Regions from separate parts of the Nodosilinea sp. AN01ver1 genome, predicted to be linked through region 2. Evidence: riboswitches for the same ligand, from Rfam matches in the RefSeq annotation. Region 2 holds a riboswitch; the other holds the start of a gene.
What was found. A riboswitch is a leader RNA that binds a small molecule or an ion and turns the genes downstream of it on or off. The one in region 2 is predicted to bind cyclic di-AMP.
Positions count from the first base shown of each region.

Region 1: linked by a shared signal. The riboswitch ahead of ACQ4N7_RS19500 (SLC13 family permease) and the one ahead of ACQ4N7_RS18105 (universal stress protein) in region 2 are both predicted to bind cyclic di-AMP.

Region 1 is NZ_JBNXVS010000028.1:32,731-37,147, forward strand. Features, by position in the region: gene ACQ4N7_RS19495 (phosphoketolase family protein) at 1-1,691, shown strand, start outside; cyclic di-AMP (ydaO/yuaA leader) riboswitch at 2,099-2,241, shown strand; gene ACQ4N7_RS19500 (SLC13 family permease) at 2,352-3,689, shown strand; gene ACQ4N7_RS19505 (alpha/beta fold hydrolase) at 3,782-4,417, shown strand, end outside.
Region 2 is NZ_JBNXVS010000024.1:52,082-56,498, reverse strand. Features, by position in the region: gene ACQ4N7_RS18115 (aspartate carbamoyltransferase catalytic subunit) at 1-494, opposite strand, end outside; gene ACQ4N7_RS18110 (hypothetical protein) at 493-1,140, shown strand; gene ACQ4N7_RS18105 (universal stress protein) at 1,236-1,811, opposite strand; cyclic di-AMP (ydaO/yuaA leader) riboswitch at 1,910-2,071, opposite strand; gene ACQ4N7_RS18100 (aldo/keto reductase) at 2,328-3,305, opposite strand; gene ACQ4N7_RS18095 (peroxiredoxin) at 3,405-3,956, shown strand; gene speE (polyamine aminopropyltransferase) at 4,354-4,417, shown strand, end outside.

The DNA of each region.
Region 1 (4,417 bases), on a different contig from region 2:
ACACCCCCTACTTTGTCGAAGGCAGCGACCCCGCCGAGATGCACCAGAACATGGCGGCGGTGATGGAAGAGTGCGTGCTCAAGATCAAAGAGATCCAGCGAGATGCCCGTGTCAACGGCAACCTGGAACGACCTCGCTGGCCGATGATTGTGCTGCGCACTCCCAAGGGCTGGACCGGGCCTAAAGACGTTGATGGCCACAAGGTGGAAGGGTTCTGGCGATCGCACCAGGTGCCCATGGGCGGCATGCACAGCAACCCCGAGCACCTGCGCCTGCTGGAAGAATGGATGCGTAGCTACAGGCCTGAAGAACTCTTTGACGAGAACGGCACCCTAGTTCCAGAGCTGAGAGATCTGGCTCCGGTCGGCCACCGCCGCATGAGTGCCAATCTGCACGCCAACGGCGGTATGCTGCGCAAGGCGCTGAAAATGCCCAACTTTCGCGACTACGCCATCAACGTGCCTAAGCCCGGCAGCGTTGAGTTTGAGAACACCAAGGCATTGGGCATTCTCATGCGCGACGTGATGCGCGACAACCCCACCAATTTTCGCCTGATGGGGCCAGACGAAACCGCCTCTAACCGACTAAACGCCGTCTACGAAGTCACTAAAAAGGCCTGGATGGCCGACTTTTTGCCTGAAGACCTCGACGGTGGCGAACTCTCCCGCGAGGGCCGGGTGATGGAAATGCTCAGCGAGCACACCCTGCAGGGCTGGCTGGAGGGCTACCTGCTGACCGGTCGCCACGGCCTGTTTCACACCTACGAGGCTTTTGCCCACGTGGTTAGCTCGATGTTTAACCAGCACGCCAAGTGGCTGGACATTTGCAAAAACCATGTACCCTGGCGGCGATCGGTGTCGTCGCTCAACATTTTGCTGTCGTCGCTGGTGTGGCGGCAAGACCACAACGGCTTTAGCCACCAGGACCCCGGCTACGTCGATCTCGTCACCAACAAGAGCCCCGATGTCGTGCGGGTTTACTTTCCGCCCGATGCCAACTGCCTGCTGTCGGTGGCCGACCACTGCTTCCGCAGCGTTGACTACATCAACGTGATTGTCTCCGACAAGCAGAGCCACCTCCAGTACCTGACCATTGAGGAGGCGGTGACCCACTGCACCAAGGGCATCGGCATTTGGGACTGGGCCAGCAACGACGACTGTGGCACCGAGCCCGATGCGCCCGATGTGGTGATGGCCTGCTGCGGCGATATTGTCACCAAAGAATCGCTGGCGGCCACCGCCATTTTGAGGGAGGAGTTTCCCTTCTTGAAGGTGCGGTTTGTGAACGTGGTCGATCTGTTTACCCTGATCTCCCACGGGGAGCACCCCCACGGATTGAGCAACCGCGATTTTGACTCGCTCTTCACCCCCGACAAGCCGGTGATCTTCAACTTCCACGGCTACCCCTGGCTAATTCATAAGCTGGTGTACCGCCGCTCCAACCAGGAGCGCATTCACGTGCGGGGCTATAAAGAGCAGGGCAACATCAACACGCCGCTGGAGCTGGCGATCAATAACGAGATCGATCGCTTTAGCCTGGTAATTGATGTGATCGATCGCGTGCCCAAGCTGGGTTCGGCGGCGGCTCACGTCAAAGAAAAGATGAAAAACAAGATCATCGGGTGCCTCACCTACGCTCACACCGAAGGCAAAGACCAGGACGAGATTACTCACTGGCAGTGGCCCTACTAGGGTCGAGATTGACTCAGAAGCCCACTAACCGAAAGCGGTCTGGGAATCAGGCCGCTTTCAGTTTGATCGGTGATCTAGAGACGAGACGACATATAGCTACAGTCAATTAGATTAGGACGCAGCAGGACCGTCATTCCCGTGGCCACGGGAATCCATTAGAGAGCAGCTACTCCAGCGTAGATTCTCGCTTGCGCGGGAATGACGGTCAAAAGTCATCTTTGGTAACACGTCCTAATCGTGACGGCTACGGCTATACCAGTTCGCTGTCCTAGTCTGGGCCGCACTGGCCAGCACCGCCTCACGCGAACTGGCCAGTGTTCTAAATTTTAAGAAACATTGCGAGTTAGTTTGTGTAAACGTGCCGATTGTGGATCGCCTGTAAATGTGTTAGATTCTTTCCCAATTCAATAGTTACACTGCCTAATTCAGCTTTTGCTGAAGCGGAGGAACCAACCTTTGGGGCTTATCTCAGGGCGAATCGTATCGCCAGAGAAGGGGATCTCTCACCTCTCGCCCGTCAGCTAACTCCGTCGGCCTTGGGAGAGAACGTACTGGAAGCTTTTTCTAGCGCTATCCGTAGTTCTCCTACGACTGTTAACCCCCTCGGTGAAGGCTATTCATCGAAGGGTTTTTGTATAGCACCACAACAGGAGACAGGGTATGGAAACCTGGTCTGAGATCACCGCGTCGGTGATCTTTTTTGGGGTCTTGGCCCTGATTGCTACCGAGCGACTGCATCTGACGATCGCGGCCTTTTTGGGGGCGATGCTGCTGATTTTTCTGCACGTGTTGACCCTCGATCAGGCGATCGCCTACATCGGCCACAGTCACGCCACCCTGGCTCTATTTTTTGGGGTGATGGTGATGGTGCGCGCCTTTGAGCCAACCAAAATTTTTGAGTACCTGGCGACCCAGATGGTGATTATGGCGCGGGGGGAGGGCAAGCGCCTGTTGCTGGGCATTGTGGCCATTACCACCCCCGTCTGCGCCATGCTGCCCAACGCCACCACGGTAATGCTGCTGGCTCCGCTGATTCCGCCCATGGCGGCAGAACTCAACATCAACTTTGTGCCGCTGCTGATCTTGATGGTGTTTGTGGCCAACAGCGCTGGCCTGCTGACCATTGTGGGCGACCCGGCCACCTTTATTGTGGGCAGCTCGATCAACATGAGCTTTTTAGATTACTTGCTTAAGCTCAGCCTGGGGGGCGTGGTGGCGATCGCGACCATTGTGGTCATGCTGCCCATTCTCTTTCCCAATACCTGGCACAAGAAGCTGGATGACCTCGACCACTTGCCCCGCCCGGTGGTCAACCACCCCCGCATGCTGGCTCTGGGTAGCGCGATTGTGGGGCTAGTGCTGGTGCTCTTTGTGGTGGGCGACAGTCTGCCGGTGCCCATTTCACCGGCGGCGATCGCGCTGCTGGGGGCCGCCCTCTGCCTGCTGCTGACTCACCACAGCGGTATCGACACCGTGCAAAACATTCTGCGCGATGTCGACTGGAGCACGCTGGTCTTTTTTATGAGCGTGTTTGTGCTGATTGGCGGTCTGCAAGAAACCGGGGTGATCAGTTCGGCCTCAGGTTTATTAGGGGTCGTAATCGGTCAAAACATAGCCCTGGGGTCCATGCTGCTGCTGTTTGTAACCGGCATTCTCTCCAGCCTGATTCCCAACATTCCCCTGGTGGTGGCCATGGTGCCGCTGCTGAAGGAGTATCTGGTGAATGTGAATCTGGCCGGGCCAGAGCTGCTGTCGCCCGACTTTGCCGGGCAGATACCGCCTGAGATTTTGCCCCTGTTCGGGGCGATGATGTTTGGGGCCACCCTGGGCGGCAACGGCACCCTGGTGGGTGCGTCGTCAAACATCGTGGCGGCGGGCATCGCCGAGCAGCACGGCAAGCCAATTTCCTTTCGGCTGTTCTTGAACTATGGCCTGCCGCTGATGGCGCTGCAACTTGTCGTCATCAGCGTCTATGTGGGGGTCCGATTCTTGCTGTAGCGGGCCTAGGTCAGGGGCGAACTGCGGGATAGGATGGGTTTGCCTCTGGTTATGTGGCGACTGTCAAACTATCCCTGAAAGGATCTAATGCGATGTCAACCGATCAGATAACCTGGAGCACCTGGCAGGAGTTCAGGTCTGCCCAGCAGGAGGCGGTCTTAGCGGCGGGTACAGCCGCCCACATTCCCGTCACCATTCGCTATATCGATCGGGGGGAGGCCAAGCTCGGCACCGTTTTGCTGATGCACGGCATACCCACCTGGGGCTACCTCTACCACGCCGTGATTCCGCCGCTGGTGCAGGCCGGCTATCGCGTTTTGGCCCCCGATTTTTTGGGCCACGGCTGGTCAGACCGCCGCGATCGCTTTGATCGATCGTTTCAAGATCAGGCCCGTATGATTCTGGCCCTGCTGTCATCGCTGGGCCTGGAGCGGGTGGATGTGGTGGGCCACGATACGGGCGGTGCGGTAGCGCTCATCTTGGCGATCGAGCACCCGGCGGTGGTCAATCGCCTGGTGATTACCAATGCGGTCTGCTACGACCGCTTTGACGACGACATGCTCGACTTTGGCCATCCGCTGCGGTGGAAGCCGCGCCCAGTTGCCGAGCTAGTTGCCGCCCTTGAGGAAAGCCTGGCCGCTGGTCTGTCTAACCAGAGCCAGCTCACCGCCGAGTTCCGGGCAGGCATTATTGCGCCCTGGGCCAGCGAAGAAGGCAAACTGAGCCTG
Region 2 (4,417 bases):
GTCGGGTGATCCGGATTTAGGGTCAGGCCCAGCGTGAATAGATCGAGTAGGGCCTGGGAGGGGTGGGCGTGTAGCCCATCGCCGCCGTTAAGCACGCCGACTCCTGTTTGCAGCCGGTCCATTTCGGCGGCGATCGCCCCCGGCACCCCCGACTCCTGGTGGCGAATGACCATCAGGTTGGTGCCCATGGCCAGGTACGTCTTGGCGGTGTCTAGAATGGTTTCACCCTTAGTCAGCGACGAGGTGCCGGGGGCAAAGTTGAGCACGTCTGCCGACAGCCGCTTGGCGGCCAGTTCAAAGCTGCTGCGGGTGCGGGTCGAGGGCTCGAAGAACATATTGGTGACCACTAACCCCTGCAGGGCGGGCACCTTACGGGTGCGGCGCGACAGCACCTGCCAAAAGCTCACCGCTGTTTCCATTACCGTTTCTAGCTCCGCCGCCGTAAAATCGGCCAGCGACAGCACGTGTCGTCGATTCCAGGAAGCACTTGCCATGACCCGTTGTCCCAACCCAGTTCAATACCGTCCTCACCATACCTGGCTTGGGTGCCTAGGGATAAATTTTGGCCAGCGCTCTGGGGCGATTTTCCTGGCCCTGCTGGGATTGCTGGGGGGGTGTGCTGTGGCGACGGGAGGCACAGCGACCGCACCAAATACCGCCAGCTCCAATGACGCCGCGATCGCCACTCCGTTTGAATCCATTGCCCTGGCCCCTAGCCCCGCTGAAGCGTTAGTCAACGCCAGCCGCTTGATGCAGGCCAAGGCCCGCCGCCTAGTGGCGCCCGCCGACCCGGTGGCCGTCGATCTCTACACCCTCGACGAGCGCTGCGAAAACTACCGGCGAGAGCCCATTCTCGTGCCTCGTCCTCAGAGTATGGAAACCACTGTCGATCTGATCCTGGCTGAGCAGGCCATTCCAGAGCTAACCCTTTCGGGGTATCGCACTCGCTTTGATCCAGAAACCAAGATCGTCACCATTGACCTGCGCGTGGCCCGCACCTCGCGGCGGGTGCTACAGTCGCTGTCGGTGTGCGAACAAAAGGCGCTGCTGGGCAGCCTGCGCGAAACGCTGGTTAACCAGCCCGACTGGAAGATTGAGTCGGTGACGTTCACGAACCGGGGCACCCCCCTAGTGCTGTGAATTCAAAGCCTGTATGCGCAGGGGCAAGCGATTGTTTGCCCCTGTCTACTGGTCTACTGGGAGGCACCAGCCTGACGTCTAGATCGGCTTAGAGACTACTTGGGTAGCCCCAGCACAGAGCACGGGGTTTGAGTATCTAGCTGCTGCACCAGGCGGTGCTTAGCCGTATGACAACCAACCAGCAGCACTTCAGCCTCGATCTCCTTGGCCACCTGGCTGAGCTCCGTTGCCACCTGGCCGACCCGCAGGTGGGCATTGAGCGACCCACGCCATTCACTAGCTAGGCAGCGGGCCTGCCAGAGTATGCGATCGGCATTGGCGATAGTTTTGGGGCGAGTTTTATCGACCACATAAACTACATGCACCTGTACAGGATTGGGCTTGGCCAAACGAGTTTGATGGGCTACACATAGGGCCAGGTCGAGAGCCGCCTGACTGTGGGCCGAGCCACTGTAACCCACCACAAAATTAATCGTTTTCTCGTCGATGTTAAGGCCTGCAATTGGCGGTTTGGGCCGCAGCAGTAGAACAATCTTTTTGGCCAGATCGCGGCGACCCAGGGCCGCTTCTAAACGCATAATCATGGGCTTGATCGTGGCCTCGGGGGAAACCTGAGGGGCGATCGAATGGGACTGCCTTGATGGGGCAGAGAGGTGCGATTTGAGCTGCATGAGACCCTCCTGGAGCCTAATCATGAACAGCGAACAAGTCGTGTTAACACGACTTAGGACACTGAAACAATCAACGCATTAGCGTAAATGGTGATAGTTCAGTCTCCCTCAACGCCGACGAGGTTAGCTGACGGGCTAGGGTTGAGAGATACCCTTTTCCGATTACCCTTCATGGGGGTTTAAAGAACTCGGAAACACGCCCCTTTACTTGGTTCCCCCGCTCTAGCCGTTAGGACGACTAAATTAGGCTGACTTGTTCGATGTCTAAATTGTAGAAGGGAAAAATGAAAAGCGTCAACGAATCCTTAACATTGTGTGACTATTTGTATCGCTTAATACAGTCGTTGCTGTGAATAAATATTTTTATTTTTTCGGGTGAAATTACTAACTTAAATAGAAAGCATTGATGCATCACTAACGATGTTTTTAGAAAGGATTTTTCTGCTCAAACATCTTTCGTTAGAAGTATTTTTGAATTCTTTAAAGATAGATGGGGCTGCGATCGCAGCCCCAAAGCTAGCGATAGCGCTGGGTCAGCCGGTCGAGCCGCTCCAGCTCATCGGTAGTCAATTGCCAACCCAGTGCCCCCGCATTCTGCGCCGCCTGACGGGCATTTTTAGCGCCAGGAATGGGCATTACATTACCCTGAGCCACCAGCCAGTTGAGGGCCACCTGGGCCGGGGTGCGATCGCGCCTTTCACCGATTTCCCGTAGTGTCTGAATGACCGGCATCAGCTTGGTGAGACCGCTCTGGCTAAAGCGGGGGTCAAGCCAGCGGGCTCCGGTGGGTTTGAGATCGGCCTCTGGCGTATACTTACCCGTCAGCAAGCCCTGGGCTAAGGGACTGTAGGCGAGAATTGTGACCCCCAGTTCCCGCGCTGTGGCGATGACGCCATTGGTCTCCAGTTGGCGGTGAAGCAGAGAATACTGCACCTGATTTACCGCCAGGGGTACGCCCTGCGCGGCCAGATAGCCGTGGGCCTCGCGCATTTGGGTGGCAGAGTAGTTGCTCACCCCCACTGCGCCGAGGCGGCCCCGCTTGACCTCTGCCGCCAGGGCCTGCATCAGGTCTTTTTGGCTGAGCAGAAAACTCACCGGCTGATGCACTTGGTACAGCGCTACCGAGGCCACCTGAAGGCGATCGAGGCTGGCGGACAGGGCCTCGGCCACAGACTGCTTTGAAAAGCGCCAGGGCAGCGGAAAGTATTTGGTGGCCACTATCGCCTTCTGATCGGTCTGCTGAGGGCGCTGCTGCATAAATTGACCGATCAAACGCTCCGACTGGCCAAAGCCATAGATCTCAGCCGTGTCGAATAGGGTGAGGCCGTTGTCGAGGGTAGCGTCGAAAGCGGCGTGCAAATCGCTGTCGCTGTAGGCTTTGCCGTAGTCCCAAAAGAGCGAGTCGCCCCAGGCCCAGGTGCCTACGCCCAGGGCCGGTACAACCATGCCGTTGGGACCCAGCGTCACGGTTTGCAGATTGGCAGTGGGGGACATAGGACAGGCTCCGAAACTGGGAAACAGCGGGGATCGCGACAGCCTTATTGTAAACTTTGGTAAAGAGCTTTCAGAATCATCCCCAAGGAAGAACCTGACATGAACCGCCGTCATTTTCTGCAAGTCGCTCTGGGTCTCTGCCTGGTGTGCCTTAGTTGGTTGGCCGCGCCCCTGCCCGCGCTGGCAATGGGGGGTACCCAGATTCCGCTAGGCGAACCGGCTCCAGAGTTTACGCTGCCGACCAATGCTGGGGATGGAGAAATTTCGCTGGCAGACTTTCGAGGGCAGTGGGTGGTGCTGTACTTTTACCCCCGCGACTTTACCTCAGGCTGCACGATTGAGGCCCAACGGTTTGAGCGCGATATAGCGGAGTACCAGGCTCGCAATGCTCAGATTATTGGTGTCAGCGCCGACAGCGTTGAGTCTCACGCGGAGTTTTGTGATGCCGAGGGGCTAGAGTTTCCGCTGCTGTCTGATCCTAGAGGGGCGGTCAGTAAGGCCTATGGGTCTTGGCTGGGGGCGATGTCGCTGCGGCACACGTATATCATTGGCCCCGACGGCACTATGCAGGCTCGCTTTTTAGGCGTACAGCCGGTCATTCACAGTCGTGAGGTGCTGGCTAAGCTGGACGAGCTACAGCAGGCAGCGTAGGGGTTGAGGTGAAATAGGGTGGTTAGGGCCACCAATAGATTTGGCCACCGGCTATCGGCGAGAGAACGCGATCGCGATCGCTGTGGCATCGGGTATTCAAATAAAGACAGATCTCTCTCAATATGCGACGGTCAGGTGGGGTAGTTAGTCAAGATGGTTCTCCCCTAGGCTTGAGTAAATCATTTGGACGTCGCCAAAACTCAGGCTCGAATGCGATCGCGTCTCCCCTCCGGCCAAGCTGGTGTGATCTGCCCTACATCCAAATAGGACACTGAGCGTCTAAACCATTACAAGATGCCTAAGGTCACGGGTCGAAACGGCCTGGGCCAATAGACTCTAAACAGTGATACAGTAATCGATCTTTGATTTGGGCCACCTCTAGGGAGAGAAAGGGCGCATGAATTCGCTCGGACGACATATTTTGGTTGAGTTTTTCGGCTGTTCGTCGGACATTCTCAACG